2 regions of the Paraburkholderia sprentiae WSM5005 genome follow, and region 2 is predicted to be linked to the other one. Evidence: riboswitches for the same ligand, from Rfam matches in the RefSeq annotation. Region 2 holds a riboswitch; the other holds the start of a gene.

Region 1 (10,791 bases), on a different replicon from region 2:
GGGAATCAAAAATGGGAAAGTCCTGCATATCGGCTCTTTGAAAGGCTAGTGATGGAGGATCTTCGACAGGAAATGACGCGAGCGCTCGCTGCGTCCCGCGGTGCCGCCAAAGAAGTCGTCCTTGCTGCAGTCTTCGACGATGCGGCCGCCGTCCATGAAAACGACGCGATCGGCGACGCGTTGCGCAAATCCCATCTCATGAGTGACGACCATCATCGTCATGCCATCGCGGGCAAGATCCGTCATCACGTCGAGCACTTCGTTCACCATTTCCGGATCGAGTGCCGACGTCGGCTCGTCGAACAGCATGACGGCTGGATCCATCGCCAGCGCCCGGGCGATGGCCACGCGCTGTTGTTGACCACCTGAGAGTGCTGCGGGATATTTGTCCCGATGCGCCGCGAGACCGACCCGTTCAAGAAGCTGCATGGCCCGTTTCTGGGCCGCGCCGCGATCGCGTTTGAGTACGCGCGTCTGGGCGAGGCACAGGTTCTCGAGGACGCTTAGATGCGGAAACAGTTCGAAGCCCTGGAAGACCATGCCTGCGCGTGAGCGGATCTTGCCAAGATCGACGCGAGGTCCGGTGACGCCGATCCCGTCGATATGGATTTCGCCTCGCTGGACAGTTTCGAGACCGTCGACGGTCTTGATAAGCGTAGATTTGCCCGAGCCGGACGGACCGCACACCACGACCACTTCGCCTGCGGCCACCTGCGTGCTGCAGTCGGTCAGCACCCGGAAGGCGCCATACCACTTACTGATATTTTCAATCTGGATCATAGAGATTGGTCAGCCGGATCAGTGCGCGTGCCGCGCGGTTTCGAAACGTTTGATGAAACGCGATGCGCCAAAGCAGATAACGAAATAGACGAGCGCGGCCAACACGTACATCTGCACCGTGCTGCCATCGCGAGCCGCGATTTCGGAAGCTGCGCCGAAGAAATCGGTCATCGAAAGCACATACACGAGGGACGTGTCCTGGAACAGCGTAATCACACGCGTCAATAATGCAGGTGTCATGTTGCGCACGGCCTGAGGCAGCACGACCGTGATCATCGTCTGACGATAACTGAGCCCAAGCGCGAGACCTGCCTGCACCTGTCCTCTTGCGATGGACGCAATGCCGGCGCGCATGATTTCGCAGAAGTAAGCGGACTCAAAGAGCGTGAACGTGATGACAGCGGAGCGATACGCGCCGACGTCGACCGGAGTGGGCGAATGTACGATCCATGCACCGACGTACGGCGCGAGGAAAAAGAACCAGAAAATCACCAGCAGCAGCGGCACGGAGCGCATGCCGTTGACATAGAGCGTTGCTGGCGTAGAGAGCAGCCTGGATGGCGACATCCGGCACAGCGCGAGCAGCGTACCGAGCATCAGGCCGAACGCGGCAGCGAGTGCGGTGAGCGTCAGCGAAAAAGTCAGGCCGACTTTCAGCAGATACGGCAACGAGGCGGCAATTTCTTTCAGTCCGAGGAAGGTCATGATGTCTGTCCTAAGATTGCTCGACTTGGGACAGCGGCGACGCGGACGATACCTTGCGCGAGCCGGCCGACGGCGCCGCTAACCTACGCTCGACAAGCATCAGCCCATAGACGACCACGCTGTTGATCGCGAAGTAGATCAGCGTCGCGGCGCTGAACGCTTCGAAGGTGTGAAAACTGAATTCCTGCATCGACCGCGCCGCTCCCGTCAGTTCGAGCAGGCCGATCGTCATCGCGACCGAAGAGTATTTGATCGTCGCCATCAACTCGGACGTGAGCGGCGGCACCACGACCCGAAACGCCTGCGGCAGGATCACGAAGCGGTACGCCTGGAATCCGGACAGACCAAGCGCGAGCGCGGCCTGCCGCTGGCCCGCGCGCAGCGACCGGATGCCGGAGCGCAAGGTTTCCGCGATGCGCGCCGTGCCGTAGAAGCCGAGACAAAGCAGCGCGGGGAAAAACTGGCCGCACGGCTGCTGGATCTGTTTGATGGCGGTGCCGAGTGACCTGGGAAGCAATTCCGGCAGCACGAAATACCAGAGAAACATTTGCACCAGCAGCGGCACGTTGCGGAACAACTCCACGTACGTCGCAGCAATAGTTCGCGCGATCTTCGAATCGACCGTACGCATCACGCCAATGATCGAGCCGAGCAGCAGCGCGATAGCATAGGCGCTCACCGCGAGTGCAACGGTCCAGCATGCTCCGATCTGCATCGTCTGCAGGTAGGTATGGACACCGTCGGGCGAGAGGTCGTTGAAACTGGCCCAGTTCCACTGATAGTTCATGGCTGCGCGGACTTGAAGTAGGGTTGCTTAAGTGGCTTATTGATAGGCCGCGGGATCGCCGGAATCGGACGGATGTTCGAAGGCATGTTTAAGCTCGGCGCTCATCGGATACTTCAGATTGATGCCATTCGGCGGCACCGGCGCGTTGAACCATTTGTCGTACATCGCGTAAATCTGTTTTGACTTCATGAGCTCGAGTACCGCGCCGTCCACGGCCTGCTTGAAACGGGGATCGTCCTTGGGTTCGACGATGCCGTACGGCGCGAGCAGCATTGCCTTCGTGCCAATCACATAGTCCTGTGGCTGGTCTGACGTTGCGACCAGACCGTAGGCGAGCCCGTCGTCCGTCGAGACGGCCATCGCGCGGCCGGTCTTCACCGCGATGAAAGACGCCGCGGTGTCGTTGACCGGGAGCACCGAAATGTTCAGATGTTGCTGCGTGCTGATCTGCTGGATGACCTGCAGGTCCAGGCCCCCCGCAAGGCTCGTCACAGTCTTGCCCCTGAACGCGGCGGGCGTGTTCACATCGAGCCCACTGTCCTTGCGGGCCATCAGCACGACCTTCGCGACGTACGTAGTCGGTGCGAACGAGACGAGCTTGTGGCGCTCGACCGTGTTGGTGGTGTTGCCGCATTCCAGATCGATTGTGCCGTTCGCCAGTAGAGGCAGACGCGTGGCCGACGTCACGGGCAGATAGCGGATTTTCAGATCGGCAAGGCCAAGCGTGCTCTTGAGACTGGCAGCGATGCGCTGGCATATTTCGACCGAGTAGCCGACCGGTTGATGGGCGTTGTCCAGATAGGCGAACGGCAGCGAGGTGGTCGGATAGCCGACGGTAATCGTGCCGGTTTCCTTGATGCGATCGAGCCGGCTGGAGCTATCCGCATAAGCTGTGCTCGTCAGGCCAAGTCCTGCGTAGAACCCGGCGAGCGTCATCGCAGCGGTCAGGATAGAGGAAAGTTTCATGTCCTTAGTTTCCCTTAGTGATCGATATTGACCGCGATTCCGGACCGCTGCAGTGCGATTCAAAACAACGGAACCTGCTGAACTACGAACTAAATATCGGTCACCATTATGCTAAAGTCCAATGCGTCTCTCGCATTGAACGATACAGAAACGATATGCAGAAGCTAAAGTTAGGATTTCGCCACATCGAGGCTTTCCGTGCGGTCATGTCGTCAAACTCGATGACGAACGCCGCTCGCGTCATGCATACATCGCAGCCGCAGGTGAGCCGCCTGATATCGCAGCTCGAGAGCATTACGGCGTTCCCGCTTTTCGAACGTAACGGTAGCCGGCTCAATCCCACCCAGGACGGATTGCGTTTTCATCGCGAAGTGGAACGGACCTTCGCCGGGCTGGCGGAACTTGAATCGGTGGCTGCCAACATCCGTTCGTTCAGCGCAGCGCGGCTGAGCATCGCCGCGATGCCGCGGCTGGCGGGCGATCTGCTCGTTAAGGTTGTCGCTGAATTTCACGCTGCGCACCCGGATGTTCTGGTGTCAATTCACTCTGGCAACGCGGTGAATGTGGAAGAGTGGGTCCGCTCCGGCTTCTGCGATACGGGACTGGCTCTGCTCACCGGGGATGCGCCTCACATCCGCCGCGAGACGATCGCGACTCTCCGGTGCGTCGCGGTGCTGCCGAAAGACCACCCACTTTGCCGCCTGCGCAGGCTGAAACCCGCGCACTTCGCAAATCAGCGGTTCATCGCACCCACCGGAGAAAGCGCGCTCAGATCCACGATTGACGATGTATTCGCGGCCGGGCATGTGTCTCGTCAGATCGTCGCGGAGGCAAGTCTTGGTTCGTCGGTGTGCGCGTTGGTGCGCACAGGCATGGGCATCAGTCTGGTCAACCCGCTAGCAGCTCGCGATGAGTTTGTTAATGGAGGGATCGAGGTGCGGCCCTTCGCGGTGAATATACCGAGCGAGGTTGCGCTGCTGTTCCCGCCCTACCAGGCTCAGACCCGCCTGGTAAGTGCATTTGCACAGATAGCGCGTCCGGTTATCCGCGAAGAGATGGAAGTGCTGAATAAAATGTACACGTAGCCGGCGATGGATAGCCTGAAGCGCCGACGCCGTTGCGGAAGGAAAGAATGCCGGGCAGGGCTGCTGCGTTGTCCGAAAGAACCACTGCCGCGACGAGGCAGCAGGCGTGTCAAAGCGCTGCGCGATCGAAGCGGCCGCCATTGGACATTGACCGCTTCGAGATCGACGCCTTCGTTAGTTCAAGTTTCGATCGCCTGCGCAAGCGATTCCGCCGTTGCGGCGGACAGGGTCCAACCGAGATGGCCATGTCCCGTGTTGTAGAAAACGCCTGGGCGCTTGCCGCGTCCGACTCGCGGCAACATGCGTGGCAGCATAGGGCGCAGGCCCGCCCATGGAATGACCCGCGCGGTGGAGACTTCCGGGAACAGGCGGCGGGTCCATTCGACCAGCGGCGTCACGCGGTCCGCACGAATGTCGCGACTGAAGCCGTTGATTTCAGCCGTGCCCGCCACGCGGAAACGATCGACGCCGAGCCGGCTCGTGACAATCTTGGCTTTGTCGTCGAGCAGGCTGACCCAAGGCGCCGCGCGGCGGCTTTGTTCGTCGTCGAGGCAGACGGTGATTGAATAACCCTTCACCGGATAGACGTTGACGCGGTCGCCCAGCATGGCGCCGAACGCGCGACTGCCGACACCTGCGCAAACGACGATCTGTTGGAAAACGTCCACGTTCCGTGCACCCGCGTTCGTCGCGTCGATGGTGAAGTGTCCGTCACCGCCTTGCTTGATCGAGTCGATCGACGTGTCGTAACGGAATTCGACACCGCGACGCACGCACGCGTCGGCCAGACCGCGCGTGAACTTGTGAATGTCGCCCGTCGAATCGGACGGTGTGAAAAAGCCGCCGTAAAACTGGCCCTGCAACGCCGGTTCGATGAGACCAATTTCGTTCGCGCCGACGGCATAACGATCCAGGCCGCCTTCACGCAGCAGCACGTTCACTCGCGCGGCGGCGTCATAGTCCTTGCGATGCGCATAGATATGCAGGATGCCGCGGCGCTCCAGATCGAACTGGATGTCTTCGCGCTCCGCAATCGAAAAGAGATGCTCGCGTGCGGCCAGCGCGAGGCGTACCGTTTCGATGGTATTCACGCGGTAGTTCGGGATCTGCCGCAGGAATTCGCCCATCCACGAATACTTGTGCCATGAAGGAGACGGATTCAACAGGAGCGGAGCGTCGCGCGTCAGCATCCAGCGCAGTCCTTTCAGGACGGTGGCCGTATGGTTCCAGACCTCCGCATTGCTGACCGAAAGCTGTCCCCCGTTCGCAAACGAGGTTTCCATCGCCGCATAGCGATGGCGTTCGTAGACGGTGACATTGAAGCCGCGGCGGGCGAGGGCGTAAGCGGTCGTGACGCCGGTGATCCCGGCGCCGATAATGGCGATTCGTGACATAAGATGGTCCAGATCGAGTTGAGCATCCCCGGTTGGCTGCGATCGCGATGCTTCGCGCAAGACGGCCTCCGGCGTTTGATGCCCCATCTGTTCCTGTACCTGAGAGTTTCGCCCGGCCGACAAGGTCAGGCTCCCCTTCGGTGGACGCACGCAGCGTCACTCTCCAGATGTTCCTGCAGCACAGTCCTTTTGCCTGAGAGTTTCCGGGGCGGTTGCTCCGTCGGCGTCGCTCACTGAACGATCTCTCCCGTGCTGCATAGGTGGAACCGCATGACGTTACATGACAACGCGGGCCGCTACAAGCATCCAATAACTTGGTTTGCCGTTTGACGTTTGATGCGCAAGCGCCGAGCAGGAATCGTCTTTGGCCCGGTTACTGGTACGCGGGCAAATGAAGACTCTGGATGACCGGCGGACTCTTGGCGTCGTACGAACTTTTGGGTTATTCGGTATCGAGGTGAAACTTTCAACGCATTCTGTACCGGCCAGACCGGGGCAATACCGGCCCCACGCTGGCCGGTCAGCACACCCATAACCCGCAGCTAACCGGTTACGTAGCCATAGTCGAGATCCCGTTTCACGAGGGACGGCTCACGCAGTCTCGGATCGCCAAAGCCTCCTCCTCCCGCTGAACGCAGCGTCAGCACTGCTCCGGGCATCAGCGTCGCGTTGGCGTCTTTGCTGCCTAGCGTGACAGTTTCGCCGCCCTGTTCGATGGTGTAGTGATGCACTGCCCCTGGCTGTCCGCCTTGGAGGCCATACGGTGCGATAACTTCACCGCTTGGTGCGATAATGGCGACCGTTGGATTGTCAGGCGGGAAGAAGATCGGCGGGAACGCCAACGACGCCGCAGTCGCATGGATGAAGAAGTCGTAATGCTCCAATGCCGAGCCAATCGAGCCGCTGGTGCGGCGATCTTCCGCTGGCGCTGGTCGTGGGGCTTAACCAGGGTGTTCCGATTCATGCCTGTCTTATTATGAGAGTTGTCAAGGGAGCAGTTGACCGGTCGCTGCAGGCGATCGAGTTGCTCGCACGTGAGGCGCGCTGGATGCGTATGTCCGATATCGCCGCCGAACTCGGGCTGGAGAAGGGCCCCGCCCATCGGGTGCTCGCGCAACTGTGCGAGCAGGGTTGGGCGGAACAGGATGAACAGACGTCGCAGTACCGTTTGACCTTGAAGCTGTCCCTGCTCGGTCAGCGGTACCTGCATGGGCTCGGTCTGCCGGGCCTGGTGCAGCCGATCCTTGACGAAGTCGCCGCCCAGTGCCGCGAGCTGGTCCGGCTGACGGTGGTCAACGAAGGAACACTCGCGTGGCTGGCAGCGTCCCAGGGCGCGGCACCGGGCCTGATGTATTCGCCGTCCATGCACAGTCCCATCGTCTTGCACGCCACCTCGGTTGGCAAGGTGTGGCTGGCTGGAATGCCGAACGACCAGGCGATCGAATACGCCCTGCGTGGCGGACTGGGGAAAGCGTCCGCCGCCGGCGCATGGACGCCGAAGGCCATCACCAGCGTCGAGCAGTTGATTCCGGAGTTGGAGCGGACCAGGCAGCGTGGCTATGGTCTTGTCGTTGAAGAGGCCGAGCCGGGCGTCGTCGCATTGGCCGTGCCGGTGCGTTCGCTGTCTGACGATGTGGTGGTGGGCACCATGAGTATTGCCGGACCGGTCACGCGGTTTCAGCCGGAGCGTTACGAGGCCTTTTACGCGCTATTGCAACAAGCGTCCGCGAAACTGGGTGCCGTATGGCCGCGCCAGAGCGTCGGTGCGCATGAGAATGAGGCGGCATGAACATGCCGGGCGCAGATCAGCCTATCGAGCGACTCACCGGTTTCGATGAACACGCAGCACGCCTTCTCGTCGCGGCGCGCCGGCAGGACAAGCGGCGCTCACGCTTATGCAATGGGGCTGACTCGTCACACCGACAACCGATAGTCTAGGGTGCCCTGGCAGCGCCACTTTTTTTAACGCGCCGGGGATTCACTTCGGACTGCGAAGCGGACGCTTCCAGTCGTCCCGCTGCGCTTCTGTGTCGCAACGGGCCTTAGCGCCAGCTCGCTTGATCCACTGAACGGCCAAAACGAGCACCGCAGCGACAAGACCATCGGGCGGACGCTCAAGGCCGACGTGAGAGCAGCGTCAGCGTCACGTTCGGCCGCCGCACGGCGACAGCAACGCCGCGTCGCCGAACGGAACATGGTCGTTGCTCGAAAGACATGTTGTGTAGGTCCAGCTCAATAGCGAGGCGCCGGACGTAGGGGCGCCGTATTGTCCGGTCAGCATCACCTGGAGGTGCGGCGTGGGGCTGATTGCAGCAGTTCCTGCAGCTCAGCTTTGTAAAAACGAGCCAGGCCGGTGGTGCCGTGGCCGCACGTATCCTCGCTGGCAGGGATCAAAAGCACCCGGCCGTGGCGCACATGCTGCATCGCGCGCTCCATCAGACCGGTCTCGGGCGGATAGCGTTCGTCATCGGCCGCGTTGATGGCGAGCACCGTAGCCCGGATCTGCTCCAAGCCGGACGCCGGGTTATAGCCGCGCGAGGCACCCCATTGATATAAGAAGTCGTTGGCATCCAACCTGAAAGGCTGGGCCAACAGGGTGTCCAGGAAGTTGTCGGCCAACTCCATTGTCGGAGCCGCTTTCTGGTAGGCCAGCGTTCCGCCGTTGGTGGCCAGCGCGAAGAACGCGCTGGCAATGCGCAAGGAGCGGGGCGGGCTGGCGTAATTGCCATCAAGGTACTCCGGGTCGTCGCGGACCATCTCGGTGAGCATGCGGCGCAGCATCCAGTTGCGGCCGGACATCTCGGTCGGTTGCGACGCCATCGGCACCAGCGCGTCCATGAAGTCCGGATATCGCACCGCCCAGATCCATGCGTGCATGCCGCCCATCGAGTTGCCGATCAGCAGGCGCAAGTGCCTGATGCCCAGCCCCTCGGTCAGGAGCCTGTACTGCGCGAGCACCATGTCGTCGTAGTTGTACGCCGGGAACCGCGTGCGCAGTCGGTCCGACGGCCTGGACGATCCGCCGGCTCCAATTCCGTCCGGGAGAACGATGAAATAGTTGTTGGCATCAAGCGGCTGTCCCAGCCCGAACAACTCTCCCGCGAAGGCGGGCGTCAGCATGCTGGCGCCTGTGCCCGTCGTGCCGTGCAGGACCAGGACCGGCTCGCCGGACGGGTCGCCGATGGTTCGGTAGTGTAGCCGCAGCTCCGGCATCACCTCCCCGGTGTGGAAACGGAAGTCTCGCGCGATCCAGTCGCCTTCCTTCGGTGCAGGATAATCGGCCAATTGCAATATCTCGTTAGCGGCATAGGCGTGCGACGCAATCCGATGGCCTGGATTACCCGGAAATCGATTCAAGAGTCTGAAGCGCACCGCCCTGCCGAGCAGAAGCGTAGGCCGCATCCATGACCTGCATCATCGCCTCGGCGTCGCGCAATGACGCGATCGGCTTTGCACCTGTGCGGCATTCAGCAAGTACCCGCTTGACGAACAGTGGGTAGTAAATGTCAGTCTCTAACTGGAGACGGCGACTTCGAGTGCCGGCGGCAAGATTGTTCCGGTCGCGAATCTCGATCCGGTCGGGGCCCGATTTCGCGTACATACGATCGGATGAAAGGGTGAAGGAGAATTCGCGCTGCTCGTCTTGAGTACTGGGAAAGCTGTATCCGGTCTCAACAAGCCCGATCACGCCGTCTTCGGTTTGCATTGTCAGCAACGAGTAGTCCTCGACGGCGCCTCGATGCGTTCGGGAGTTCATGGTGGCGGAGACTCGCGCGACCTCCTTACCGGTCAGTAATCTGAAGAGATCGATGAAGTGGGTCGCGACATTGATCGTGGATCCGCCTCCGGAAAACACCGGGTCGAGCGCCCAACCCGCGCCTGCAGCTTCATAACGACCAGGCGGACCGACAATGAAACGGAACGACATGTAGTTGAAGTCCGACGGTATGCAATCCTCTGCATCCTCCAGTGCGCCGAGCAACTCGCTCATCCGGAAGATCAACGGTACGGCGCAATAAAGATTGGCTTCCTCCGTCAGTTTTCGCAGCCGCGTGACCTGCGACATGTTTACGCCGCAGGGTTTCTCCAGCGCGAACGGAATTTTTCGTTCGATCACCGCCTCCGCGAGCGTCGGCATTTCGGAATGCCGCCCAAACACAAACGCGAAATCGACGTCCTCGCGCTCGAGCAACTCATACGCCGACGAGTACAACGTGCTCCCAAAGCGCGCGGCAATTGCCTGTCCTTTTACTTGCTCCGCATCTGAAACGGCTACCACCTGGATACCGGGCGCCTCGAGCGCATCGAGATAGAGTGGGACATGCCAATGGCTGGCCTCCAGCAATGCGACTTTCATGCGTGTTCTCCCTTCGCACCGTCGACGAATCGACTCCGTGCTTGCGCGATGCGCGCATCAAAGCTGGCCGCACATACCAATGTGGAAACGTTGAAACTGTTCATCGCATCTTCCCTCCATTCAAACTGGTAAAACTGTCGATTCCGGGCGCTTTCTCAGAGGCGTTAGGGCATTAACGACTTGCGTTCGTTGCAGGCGCGAAAAGCACGCCGTCGTCTGGTGCTGACCTTCCAGCAGGGCGGTAATCGAACCCAAGGAAGCGTAGGGCATGCACTGCCTGCCCTTCATGCATCGGCCCCCCGTCCTGGGTACGACAGCCGCGCGCATGCGCGGCGCGGCGAAGCTGCGTCGGCTCTGGCGCATTGATGATGTCTACGACGATGGTGCCGGGTGCGAGCCGCTCGGGATTGACAGGCATGGCGTCATTCGCGTTCATGCCGAGCGGTGTGGCATTGATCACGACTTCGAAACCGTGCGGGTCGGGAGGTCCGGAATGCGTGATGCAACCGGTTTCGGCAGCAACGGATTTCGCGAGATCGGCAGCCCGCTGCTCGTCGACGTCGGATAGCGTTAACGTTCGGGCGCCCGCCGCCGCGACGGCAAATGCGATGGCCCTGCCTGCGCCTCCGGCACCGACGAGAAGAACGGACTTATTCGCCGGATGATTGCCTTCCCATTGCATGCCAAGCACACAGCCGACACCATCGAATATGGCTC
Region 2 (10,791 bases):
GATTCTTGCCCGTATCGCCGAAACCGTCGGCGGTATCGTAGCCGGTCGCCTCGCTGCCGTTGCCGTGCTCCGGCTCCTTCTTCGTGCCCTTACGCTTCAACCACTCGATGAACTCGAGCACGTTCTGCCACTTCGCCTGCGCCTGGCGTTCGTCGAACGCGTCGTACAGATACGCTTCGTAGTGGATCGCCGCCATCAACTCGTCGAGCAGCGTGCCCGCCGCGTCGTTCTCCGCGCGGTCGGTCAGGCGCTGCATGAAGTCGCAGAACGTGCGCATCGGCTCGATCTGGCGCGGCGACAGGCGCGCCTCGATGCCGCCCATGTAGACCGCCTCGAACAGCGACACCTTCGCCTGGCCCGCAAACGCGCCGAGCGCCTCCAGTGTCGTATTGCCGACGCCGCGGCGCGGCGTCGTGATCGCGCGGATGAACGCGGGGTCGTCGTTCGCGTTCGCGATCAGGCGCAAGTACGCGCAAATGTCCTTGATCTCAGCCTTGTCGAAGAACGACTGGCCGCCCGACAGCACGTACGGAATCCGTTCGCGGCGCAGCACCTGCTCGAAGATGCGCGCCTGGAAATTGCCGCGATAGAGGATCGCGTAGTCGCGAAAATGCGTGCGCCGCTCGAACTTGTGCGCGGACAGCCGAAACACGACGGACTCCGCCTCGTGCTCCTCGTCGTTGCAGCCGGTCACCGTGATCGTGTCGCCCGTGCCATGCTCGGACCACAGCTTCTTCTCGAACAGCTTCGGGTTGTTGGCGATCACGTTGTTCGCGGCGGTCAGGATGCGTACCGTCGAGCGGTAATTCTGTTCGAGCTTGATCAGGTGCAGGTTCGGAAAATCCTTGCCGAGCTGGCCGAGGTTTTCGAGGGTGGCGCCACGCCAGCCGTAGATCGCCTGGTCGTCGTCGCCGACCGCCGTGAACGCCGCACGCTTGCCGGCCAGCAGCTTCACCAGTTCGTACTGGCACGCGTTGGTGTCCTGATACTCGTCGATCAGCAGATAGCGCAGCTTGTTTTGCCAGCGGTCACGCACTTGCTCGTTGTTCGCGAACAGCTCGGCGGGCAGGCGAATCAGATCGTCGAAATCGACCGCCTGATAGGCATGCAGCGTCGCCACGTAGTTGCGATAGACGATCGCCGCCTGATGCTCGTCCTCGGTCGACGCGGTCGCGATCGCCTGCTCGGGCATGATCAGGCCGTTCTTCCATAGCGAGATGATCGACTGGATCTTGCGGATGAAGCCCTTGTCCGTCGAACCGACCTGCTCCTGGATCATGCCGAAGCAGTCGTCGGAATCCATGATCGAGAACTGCGGCTTCAGACCGACGTGCTCCGCTTCTTGCCGGAGAATCTGCACGCCCAGCGAGTGGAAGGTACACACCGTCAGCTGGTTCACGGGCACCTTGCGGCCTTCCTTGCCGGGCGCAGTCAGCGTCTTGCCTTCGAGCAGCTTGCCGACGCGCTCGCGCATCTCGGCCGCGGCTTTGTTCGTGAACGTGACGGCGGCGATGTGGCGCGGCTCGAAGCCCTTCGCTTCGATCAGATGCGCGATTTTCTGCGTGATCACGCGCGTCTTGCCGCTGCCGGCGCCGGCGAGCACGAGACAGGGCCCGTCGAGATAACGGACCGCTTCACTTTGAGCGGGATTCAGGCCTGCGGACATCGTTTGTGGATGGGTATTACGGTTGAAGGCCGCTGAGGTCGGACTGGCGGGAGGCGCCGGCCGAAGGCCCGGGACATGCTGCGCGGCGCAATGCGCGCGAGAGGTGCGATGTTAACATGGACATCCTCAATGGATGCCTCGATGGACCGGACGCCCCGACAGACTGCGCGCAAGGCCGCCCGAATGCCGAGCCCCGAGCCCGGCCCACCAATGCCACAATAATGAGGTTGCGCGCCGCCGCCGCGGTGGCAAGACGGCGCGCCGCTCGCCCCAGGAAGACTCGCATGTCTGCATCGCTGAAGATTGGATTGATCGGCTATGGCTTCGCCGGCGCGACGTTTCACGCACCGGTGATCGAACATTGCGGACGCGCGAGCGTCGCCGCAATTGCGACCGGACAATCCGAGCGCGCGCGCGCCGACTATCCGCACGCGAAAATCGTCGCTGATCTCGACGCGCTGCTCGCGCTCGACGACATCGACTGCATCGTGATCGCGACCCCGAACGACACGCACTTCGACCTCGCGCGCCGCACGCTCGAAGCGGGCAAGCACGTAGTCGTCGACAAGCCGGTCACGCTGAGCGCCGCCGACGCCCATACGCTTTCCAATATCGCGCTCGCGCGCGGCAAGCTATTCGCGCCCTTTCACAATCGCCGCTGGGACGGCGACTTTCTGACTGTGCGCGATCTGCTCGCACGCGCGGAACTGGGTCGCGTCACACACTACGAGTCGCATTTCGACCGCTTCCGGCCCGGGGTGCGTCAGCGCTGGCGCGAGGATGTGACGCGCGGTGGCGGCCTGCTGTTCGATCTCGGACCGCATCTGATCGACCAGGCGCTCGCCCTGTTCGGCGCACCGAACACGGTGGCGGCGACGGTGCGCTCACATCGCGACGAAGCGAGCGCCCCCGACTACGTGCACATTCAGCTCGGCTACGACGAGTTCGAGGTCATGCTGCACGCAAGCGCACTGACCGCCTTGCCCGGACCGCGCTTTGCAATCCACGGCACGCGCGGCAGCTACGTGAAGTACGGGCTCGACACCCAGGAAGATCAGCTGAAAGCCGGTCTGCGCCCCGGCGACGAAGGCTTCGGCGCCGGCAATGCCTCCGGCGTACTGCGCGTGCTCGAAGGCGACCAGGAAGTCGAGCGCGAATTGCCGACCCGCAACGGCGAGTACGCCGGCTTCTATGTTGCGTTGGCCGACGCGATCCAGAACGGCATCGCGTTTCCGATCCGCGCGCGCGACGCAGTCGATGTCATGACCATCATCGAACTGGCCGCGCGCAGCTCCGAGCAGGGCGTGCGGCTGCCGTTCGAGCGCATTCGCTGAGCCTCGCCCCGCCATCCGCTCCGTGAGTCACAAAACGAGGCGGCCTTTCGCGCCGCGAATGCCGCCGGTGCGGGCCTTCCTGACGTTCCAGAAAGGAACATAACGTTACAAATTCGCCTGCTGCCGAGTCAGCGGGCGTTCCTGCTCATCCGTTCCTAGCCGGTAGCAACCAATACGACAACGACTCCCGGAGAATCCATGTCTCGAATCATCCGTGCCCTCGCCGCATGCGCGCTGCTCGGCTCCGTCGCCGCCTGCGTGGTGACGCCCCCGCCAGCGCCGCATCCGGGGCCCACTGTCCAGCAGATCGCGGATAAACGCCTGCATCAGGTCGACGGCCGCATCGATAATCTGGCGCACCGTATCGATAACCGCGTGGATCAGGGCTATTACCCGCCGCCGCAAGGCGCCGCGCTGCATCACCGTCTCGAGACGATCCGTCAGGAAGCGCATGACATGGCCGCCCAGCACGGGGGCGGTCTGTCCGCGGAAGAACAGCGCGTGCTGAACCAGGAGCTGGACAACGCGGCTCATGCGATCGGCGAGTGAGCCGCCGGGTAAGTCGCAAAACCGAGTCGGCAAACGAGCTAGCAAGTGAGCATCCACTACCGCTCATCATGCGTTGACGCATAGCGTTGGGAGATGCAACAGACAAGCGCGGAACCGGCGGTCCGCGCTCTTCCTTTTGACGCCCCGAACCGCCGCAGCCGCCTCCACACCGCTCGCGGGCCCTTCATTTGACAAGCCCCGGCCCGTCGCGTAAATTCGCCGCACGCGTCGGGAGAGCGCGCCGGCCGGCGAAAAATCGCAGGCCGCGCCGCCGAAGGGGCACACCCGCAAACTCTCAGGCAAAAGGACCGACCGCGTCGAAAGAACCCGCCTTGCGGCGGTTTTTTCGCACTCTGGAGAGCGGCAGTAGCCATCCGCGTGCATTTCGTGCACAGCAGGCAGGCTGCCCACCGAAGGGGCGCGCGTTTCACCGTGACGGATCGAGCTCATTGAGCACGTCACGGCAGCGCAATCTCTCAGGTATCGAGGACAGAGGGGTCATGCAGGACCACGCTCGCAGGCATCGCGCCGCGACGCGTTGCCCCGCATGGCCTTTTTGTTTCGCGAGACGCCCGAGGCCCCATGACCGAACTCAAACACACCCCGCTCCACGCCGCTCACCGTGCGCTCAATGCCCGCATGGTCGACTTCGGCGGCTGGGACATGCCCGTCAACTACGGCTCGCAGATCGACGAACATCGCGCGGTGCGCACCGACGCCGGCATGTTCGACGTGTCGCACATGTGCGTGGTCGACTTCGCCGGCGATCGAGTGCGCGCGTTCTTCGAATACGCGCTCGCCAACAACGTCGCGAAGCTGCAAACGCCGGGCCGCGCGCTCTACTCCTGCATGCTGCATCCGAACGGCGGTGTGATCGACGACCTGATCGTCTATTACTTAGGCGAAGACCACTTTCGCGTGGTCGTCAATGCCGGCACCGCCGACAAAGACATCGCCTGGTTCGACCGGCTCAATGCGGGGGGCGGCTTCGGCCTCACCATCACGCCGCGCCGCGATCTGGCGATCGTCGCCGTGCAAGGCCCGAACGCGCGCGAAAAAGTCTGGCAAACCGTGCCGGCAGCGCGCGCCGCGACGGAAGCGCTGAAACCGTTCAACGCCGCACGCGTCGACAGCACGCCGTTCGGCGAGCTGACCGTCGCGCGCACCGGCTATACCGGCGAAGACGGCTTCGAGATCATCGTGCCGGCTAACCACGTCGAAACGCTGTGGAACGCACTCGCCGCCCATGGCGTGCGCCCGGCCGGTCTCGGTGCCCGCGACACGCTGCGCCTCGAAGCCGGCATGAACCTGTACGGCCAGGACATGGACGACGATATCTCGCCGCTCGACGCCGGCCTCGCATGGACCGTCGACCTGAGCTCGCCGCGCGAGTTCGTCGGCAAGAGCCGGCTCGAAGCCGACGGCTCGCGCGCCGCGTTCGTCGGCCTGGTCCTGCTGAAGGAAAACGGCAAGGCCGCGGGCGTGCTGCGCGCGCATCAGAAGGTCGTCACGCCGCACGGCGACGGCGAAATCACCAGCGGCACGTTCTCGCCGACCATGCAGGAATCGATCGCCTTCGCGCGCGTGCCGAAAGGCGTGCAGCCGGGCGACACCGTGCACGTCCGGATTCGCGACAAAGCCTGCCCCGCACGCGTGGTAAAACTGCCATTCGTGCGCAACGGCAAGGTGCTGGCGGTCTAAGCGGCCGGCGCACGCCCCCTAAATTCAATCACTACGGAACATACCGTTCAGGAGCATCCCGATGAGCATCCCGGCCGATCTGAAATACACCGAATCGCACGAATGGGTCCGCACCGAAGCGGACGGCACGCTGACGGTCGGCATCACCGACCACGCGCAGGAAGCGCTCGGCGACATCGTCTTCTTCGAAGTCCAGGAACTGGGCAAGTCCGTGACCGCGGGCGATACCGTCGCCGTGATCGAATCGGTGAAGGCCGCTTCCGACATCTACGCGCCGGTTTCGGGCGAAGTCATCGAAGCGAACACAGCCGTCGCCGACTCGCCGGACACGGTCAACAGCGCGCCGTACGACAGTTGGCTGTTCAAGATCAAGCCGACCGCCGACGCGTCGCTCGAGCGTCTGATCGACGCCGACGCGTACGCGAAGTCGATCGGCTCCTGATTCACCTTCCGTTTTAACCGCCAGGCGCGGCGCTCGCAAAACGGCGCGCGCCGCGCCGCCAGGACCACCCATGAAGCTCGAACACCCGGATCGTCTGATGAACCGCACTCCTCTCTCGCTCGCCGCGCTCGAAGTGCATGACGCCTTCGCCGAACGGCATATCGGCCCGGATGCGGCCGACCAGCAAGCGATGCTCGAAGCACTCGGCTTCGCGTCGCGCGCGGCATTGATCGACGCCGTCATCCCGAAGACGATCCGCCGCACCGAAACGCTGCCGCTCGGCCCCTTCGCGCAACCGAAGAGCGAAGCCGAGGCGCTCGCCGCGCTGCGCGAGCTCGCGGACCAGAACCAGGTGTTCCGCTCCTACATCGGCCAGGGCTATTACAACGCCCATACGCCGACGGTGATCCTGCGCAACGTGCTGGAAAATCCGGCGTGGTACACCGCGTACACGCCGTATCAGCCGGAAATTTCCCAAGGCCGTCTGGAAGCGCTGCTGAACTTCCAGCAGATGGTCACCGACCTGACCGGACTCGCGATCTCCAACGCGTCGCTGCTCGACGAGGCGACCGCCGCCGCCGAAGCGATGACGCTGCTGCAACGCGTCGGCAAGCCGAAATCGAACGTGTTCTTCGTTGCCGACGACGTGCTGCCGCAAACCATCGAAGTCGTGAAGACGCGCGCGACCCCGGTCGGCATCGAAGTCAAAGTGGGCCCGGCCGATGCAGCCGCCAACGCCAACGCGTTCGGCGTGCTGCTCCAATATCCGGGCGTCAACGGCGACGTGCGCGACTACCGCGCGCTGACTGAAGCGATCCACGCGGCGGGCGGCCATGTCGTCGTCGCCGCCGACCTGCTCGCGCTGACGCTGCTCACGCCTCCGGGCGAATGGGGCGCGGACGTGGCCGTCGGCAATACCCAGCGTTTCGGCGTGCCGATCGGCTTCGGCGGACCGCATGCCGCCTACCTCGCGGTGCGCGACGAATTCAAGCGGCAGATGCCGGGGCGCCTGGTCGGCGTGACCGTCGACGCGCAGGGCAACTCCGCGTTGCGCCTCGCGCTGCAAACGCGCGAGCAGCACATCCGCCGCGAGAAGGCGACCTCGAACGTGTGTACCGCGCAGGCGCTGCTCGCCATCATGGCGAGCATGTACGCGGTCTATCACGGCCCGCGCGGCCTGAAGACGATCGCGCTGCGCGTGAACCGGGTCGCCGCGCTGCTCGCCGAAGGCGCGAAGCAACTCGGCTACACGCTCGCGAACGAGACCTTCTTCGACACGCTCACGTTCAATAGCGGCGCGCGCACGCAAGCGCTGCACGACGCCGCGCGAGCGAAGCGCATCAACCTGCGCCGCGTCAGCGACGCGCAAGTCGGCGTGTCAGTCGACGAAACCACCACGCGCGGCGATCTCGCCGATCTGCTCGCGATATTCGCGCAGGCCGCGGGCGTCAGCGAGGTGCCGCAAGTCGACGCGCTCGATTCGGCACTGAGCGCATCGAACAGCGCGTCGGTGCCGGCCGCGCTCGAACGCACGAGCGCGTACCTCACGCATCACGTATTCAATCGACACCATTCGGAAACGGAAATGCTGCGCTATCTGCGCAGCCTGTCCGACAAGGACCTCGCGCTCGACCGCTCGATGATCCCGCTCGGCTCCTGCACGATGAAGCTGAACGCGACCTCGGAAATGCTGCCGGTCACGTGGCCCGAGTTCGGTCAGATGCATCCGTTCGCGCCGGCCGAGCAAACCGTCGGCTATCGCAAGATGATCGATCAGCTCGAACAGATGCTGGTCACCGCGACCGGCTATGCGGCGGTATCGTTGCAGCCGAACGCGGGCTCGCAGGGCGAATACGCAGGTCTGTTGATCATTCACGCCTATCACGCGTCGCGCGGCGAAGCGCATCGCAACGTCTGCCTGATTCCCGCTTCGGCGCACGGCACGAACCCGGCGTCGGCGCAGATGGCCGGCATGCAGGTCGTGGTCGTGGGATGCGACGCGCAGGGCAACGTCGATGTCGAAGATCTGAAGAAGAAGGCCGCGCAGCACGCCGACAAGCTCGCGGCGATCATGATCACGTATCCGTCGACGCACGGCGTGTTCGAACAGAACGTCCGCGAAATCTGCGAGATCGTGCACGCGCACGGCGGCCAGGTGTACGTGGACGGCGCGAACATGAACGCGATGGTCGGCCTGTGCGCGCCGGGCCAGTTCGGCGGCGACGTCTCGCACCTGAACCTCCACAAGACCTTCTGCATTCCGCACGGCGGCGGCGGACCGGGCGTGGGTCCCGTCGCGGTCGGCGCGCACCTCGCGCAGTTCCTGCCGAACCAGACTTCGTCCGGCTACGAGCGCGCGCCGCAAGGCATTGGCGCAGTCTCGGCCGCGCCTTACGGCTCGGCGTCGATTCTGCCGATCTCATGGATGTACATCGCGATGATGGGCGCGAAGAATCTGGCCGCCGCGACCGAGACCGCGATCCTCAATGCGAACTACGTCGCCAACAAGCTCGCGCCGCATTATCCGGTGCTGTATTCGGGCCCCGGCGGCCTCGTCGCGCACGAGTGCATTCTCGATCTGCGTCCGATCAAAGACACGAGTGGCATCACCGTCGACGACGTCGCCAAGCGCCTCGCCGACTACGGCTTCCACGCACCGACGATGAGCTTCCCGGTGCCGGGCACGCTGATGGTCGAGCCGACCGAGTCGGAGTCGAAGGAAGAGCTCGACCGCTTCATCGAGGCGATGATCGCGATCCGGGAGGAAATCCGCGCGGTCGAGGAAGGCCGCTCCGATCGTGAGGACAATCCGCTGAAGCACGCGCCGCACACGGCGGCGGTCGTGATCGCCGACGACTGGAAGCACGCCTATGCGCGCGAGACCGCCGCCTATCCGCTGAAGACGCTGATCGCGAACAAGTACTGGCCGCCGGTCGGCCGGGCGGACAACGTGTACGGTGATCGCAACCTGTTCTGCTCGTGCGTGCCGATCGCAGATTACGAATAAGCAGCGCCCGCCGCCGGCCGCCAACGCAGCTCGCGTGAGCAGGCGGCGCCGCGCGGTGAAGGTGCGCGGGCGCCCGCGCGCGTTTCTGTCGTTGAAAGCCGCAACCGGCTAACATCACACACCGAATCAGCCTAACGAGGAGTTTCGCATGGCGCGAAAGGTGCGATTGATGCAAAGCCAGGCAGCGGCGGCCGGCGCCCGTGTGTGGCGATCCGCGTACGCGGTGCTGCTGGCCGGCGCGGCCGCGTTGCTGCCGCTGCGCGAGGCGCAAGCCGCGATGAATTTCTGCGCGGCGCCAGCGCTGCAAACGAGCGAGCGCACCAATGCCGACCCGGGCGTCAAGGCGCTCGTCGCCAACGTGCAGGCGCGTCTGAACGAGCAGCCGCACGCGCTGGCCAAATTGCACACGGAGGGCACGCTGCCGCACGAGGGCATCTACGACCAGAGCGTCGCAGCGGAGCAGGATCTCGACCTGCTGCGCGACGCCGCGCTCGCGTGGCGCGCGACCAGCGACGACCGCTTCCTGAAGCTCGTTGACCGTCTGTTGTATGCGTGGGTCACGACCTATCAGCCGAGCTTCAATCCGATCGACGAAACGCGTTTCGAAGGGCTGATCCTCGCGTACGACATGACCGCGAGCGCCTTACCGGTGAAGACGCGCAACGCGGCGATGGCATTTCTGACGAAGCTTGCGAACGGCTACATCGCGCAGATCGACGCCCAGCCGCGTCCGCTCACGGGCACGTTTCGCAACAATTGGCAAAGCCACCGCATCAAGCTGATCGCGATGGCCGCGTTCACGCTCGACAATCGCAAGATGATCAATGCCGCGCAGCGGCTGTTCGTCGAGCATATCGGCGACAACATTGCGCCGGACGGCTCGACGATCGACTTCGGCGAACGCGACGCGCTGCACTATGTGACGTACGATCTGCAACCGCTTGTGACGGCCGCGCTCGCCGCGCGCCGCCACAACCGCAACTGGCTGCAGGAGAAGGGCGCGAACGGCGCGACGCTGCTCGCGGCGCTGAACTGGCTCGCGCCGTTCGCTACCGGCGGCCAGACGCATCAGGAATTCGTGCATTCGAACGTTCCGTTCGATGCCAAACGTCGCGAGGCCGGCTTGCCCGGTTATTCGGGTCAGTGGGATCCCAAGGACGCGACGGAACTGTTTCACCTGGCGGCGCGTCTCGATGGACGCTTTACGCCGGTCGCGCTGCAGCTCGCACCGACGCCGCCCGCGTGGCTCGCCGTGTGTTTGCCGCTGCCGGCGCGCTAAACTTTTTATTTCCAGCAGGGAGTGGTACATGGCAGTCAGCGTCTTCGATCTCTTCAAAATCGGCATCGGTCCGTCGAGCTCGCATACGGTCGGGCCGATGCGCGCGGCGCTGATGTTCGTCCAGGGACTCGAGCGCGACGGGCTGCTCGACACCACCGCATCGGTGAAGGCGGAGCTGTACGGCTCGCTCGGCGCGACCGGCAAAGGGCACGGCACCGATCGCGGCGTGATGCTCGGCCTGATGGGCGATGCGCCCGACACCGTCGACCCCGGCACGATCGCGCAACGGCTCGACGCCGTGCGCGTGTCGCGCAAGCTCGCGCTGCTCGGCACACATGAGGTGCCGTTCGTGCAGAAAGAGCACATCGCGTTTTATCGCCAGGCGCTGCCCGAGCATCCGAATGGCCTGAAACTTTTCGCGTTCGACGCGCAAGGCGCGACGCTACGCGAGTCGACCTACCTGTCGGTCGGCGGCGGCTTCGTCGTGACGGCCGGCGCGCCCAACACGAAGGTGTTGAGCGCCGTCGATCAACTCCCGCATTCGTTTCGTACGGGCAACGAATTGCTCGCGCTGTGCGCGTCGAGCGGCAAAAGCATCGCGCAGCTGATGTGGGAAAACGAGCGCGCCTGGCATACCGAAGAAGAAACGCGCGCCGGTCTGCTGAAAATCTGGGACGTGATGCAATCGTGCGTCGCGCGGGGGTGCGGCATCAACAATCCCGATGCCGATGGTCACTTGCCGGGGCCCTTCCAGGTGAAGCGGCGCGCGCCGCAGCTGTATCGCGCATTGACGGGCAACCCGGAGCGCGCATT

Evidence for each region. A riboswitch is a leader RNA that binds a small molecule or an ion and turns the genes downstream of it on or off. The one in region 2 is predicted to bind glycine.
Region 1: it holds a riboswitch for glycine, as region 2 does, so the genes downstream of both, BJG93_RS30755 (D-amino acid dehydrogenase) here and gcvT (glycine cleavage system aminomethyltransferase GcvT) in region 2, are expected to answer to the same signal.

What each region holds. Positions count from the first base shown of each region.
Region 1 covers NZ_CP017563.2:475,236-486,026, forward strand. Annotated here, with positions in the region: gene BJG93_RS30725 (GntG family PLP-dependent aldolase) at 1-28, opposite strand, end outside; gene BJG93_RS30730 (amino acid ABC transporter ATP-binding protein) at 46-780, opposite strand; gene BJG93_RS30735 (amino acid ABC transporter permease) at 799-1,485, opposite strand; gene BJG93_RS30740 (amino acid ABC transporter permease) at 1,496-2,272, opposite strand; gene BJG93_RS30745 (amino acid ABC transporter substrate-binding protein) at 2,309-3,238, opposite strand; gene BJG93_RS30750 (LysR substrate-binding domain-containing protein) at 3,256-4,323, shown strand; gene BJG93_RS30755 (D-amino acid dehydrogenase) at 4,503-5,717, opposite strand; glycine riboswitch at 5,889-5,977, opposite strand; gene BJG93_RS30760 (hydantoinase B/oxoprolinase family protein) at 6,260-6,487, opposite strand; partial or broken gene BJG93_RS30765 (MFS transporter) at 6,470-6,681, opposite strand; gene BJG93_RS30770 (IclR family transcriptional regulator) at 6,694-7,506, shown strand; gene BJG93_RS30775 (alpha/beta fold hydrolase) at 7,998-9,074, opposite strand; gene BJG93_RS30780 (Gfo/Idh/MocA family protein) at 9,055-10,074, opposite strand; gene BJG93_RS30785 (shikimate dehydrogenase family protein) at 10,247-10,791, opposite strand, start outside.
Region 2 covers NZ_CP017561.2:3,530,946-3,541,736, forward strand. Annotated here, with positions in the region: gene BJG93_RS16210 (UvrD-helicase domain-containing protein) at 1-1,666, opposite strand, end outside; gene BJG93_RS16215 (oxidoreductase) at 1,951-3,000, shown strand; gene BJG93_RS16220 (hypothetical protein) at 3,199-3,549, shown strand; glycine riboswitch at 3,769-3,871, shown strand; glycine riboswitch at 3,893-4,052, shown strand; gene gcvT (glycine cleavage system aminomethyltransferase GcvT) at 4,132-5,250, shown strand; gene gcvH (glycine cleavage system protein GcvH) at 5,312-5,692, shown strand; gene gcvP (aminomethyl-transferring glycine dehydrogenase) at 5,763-8,699, shown strand; gene BJG93_RS16240 (alginate lyase family protein) at 8,848-9,978, shown strand; gene BJG93_RS16245 (L-serine ammonia-lyase) at 10,007-10,791, shown strand, end outside.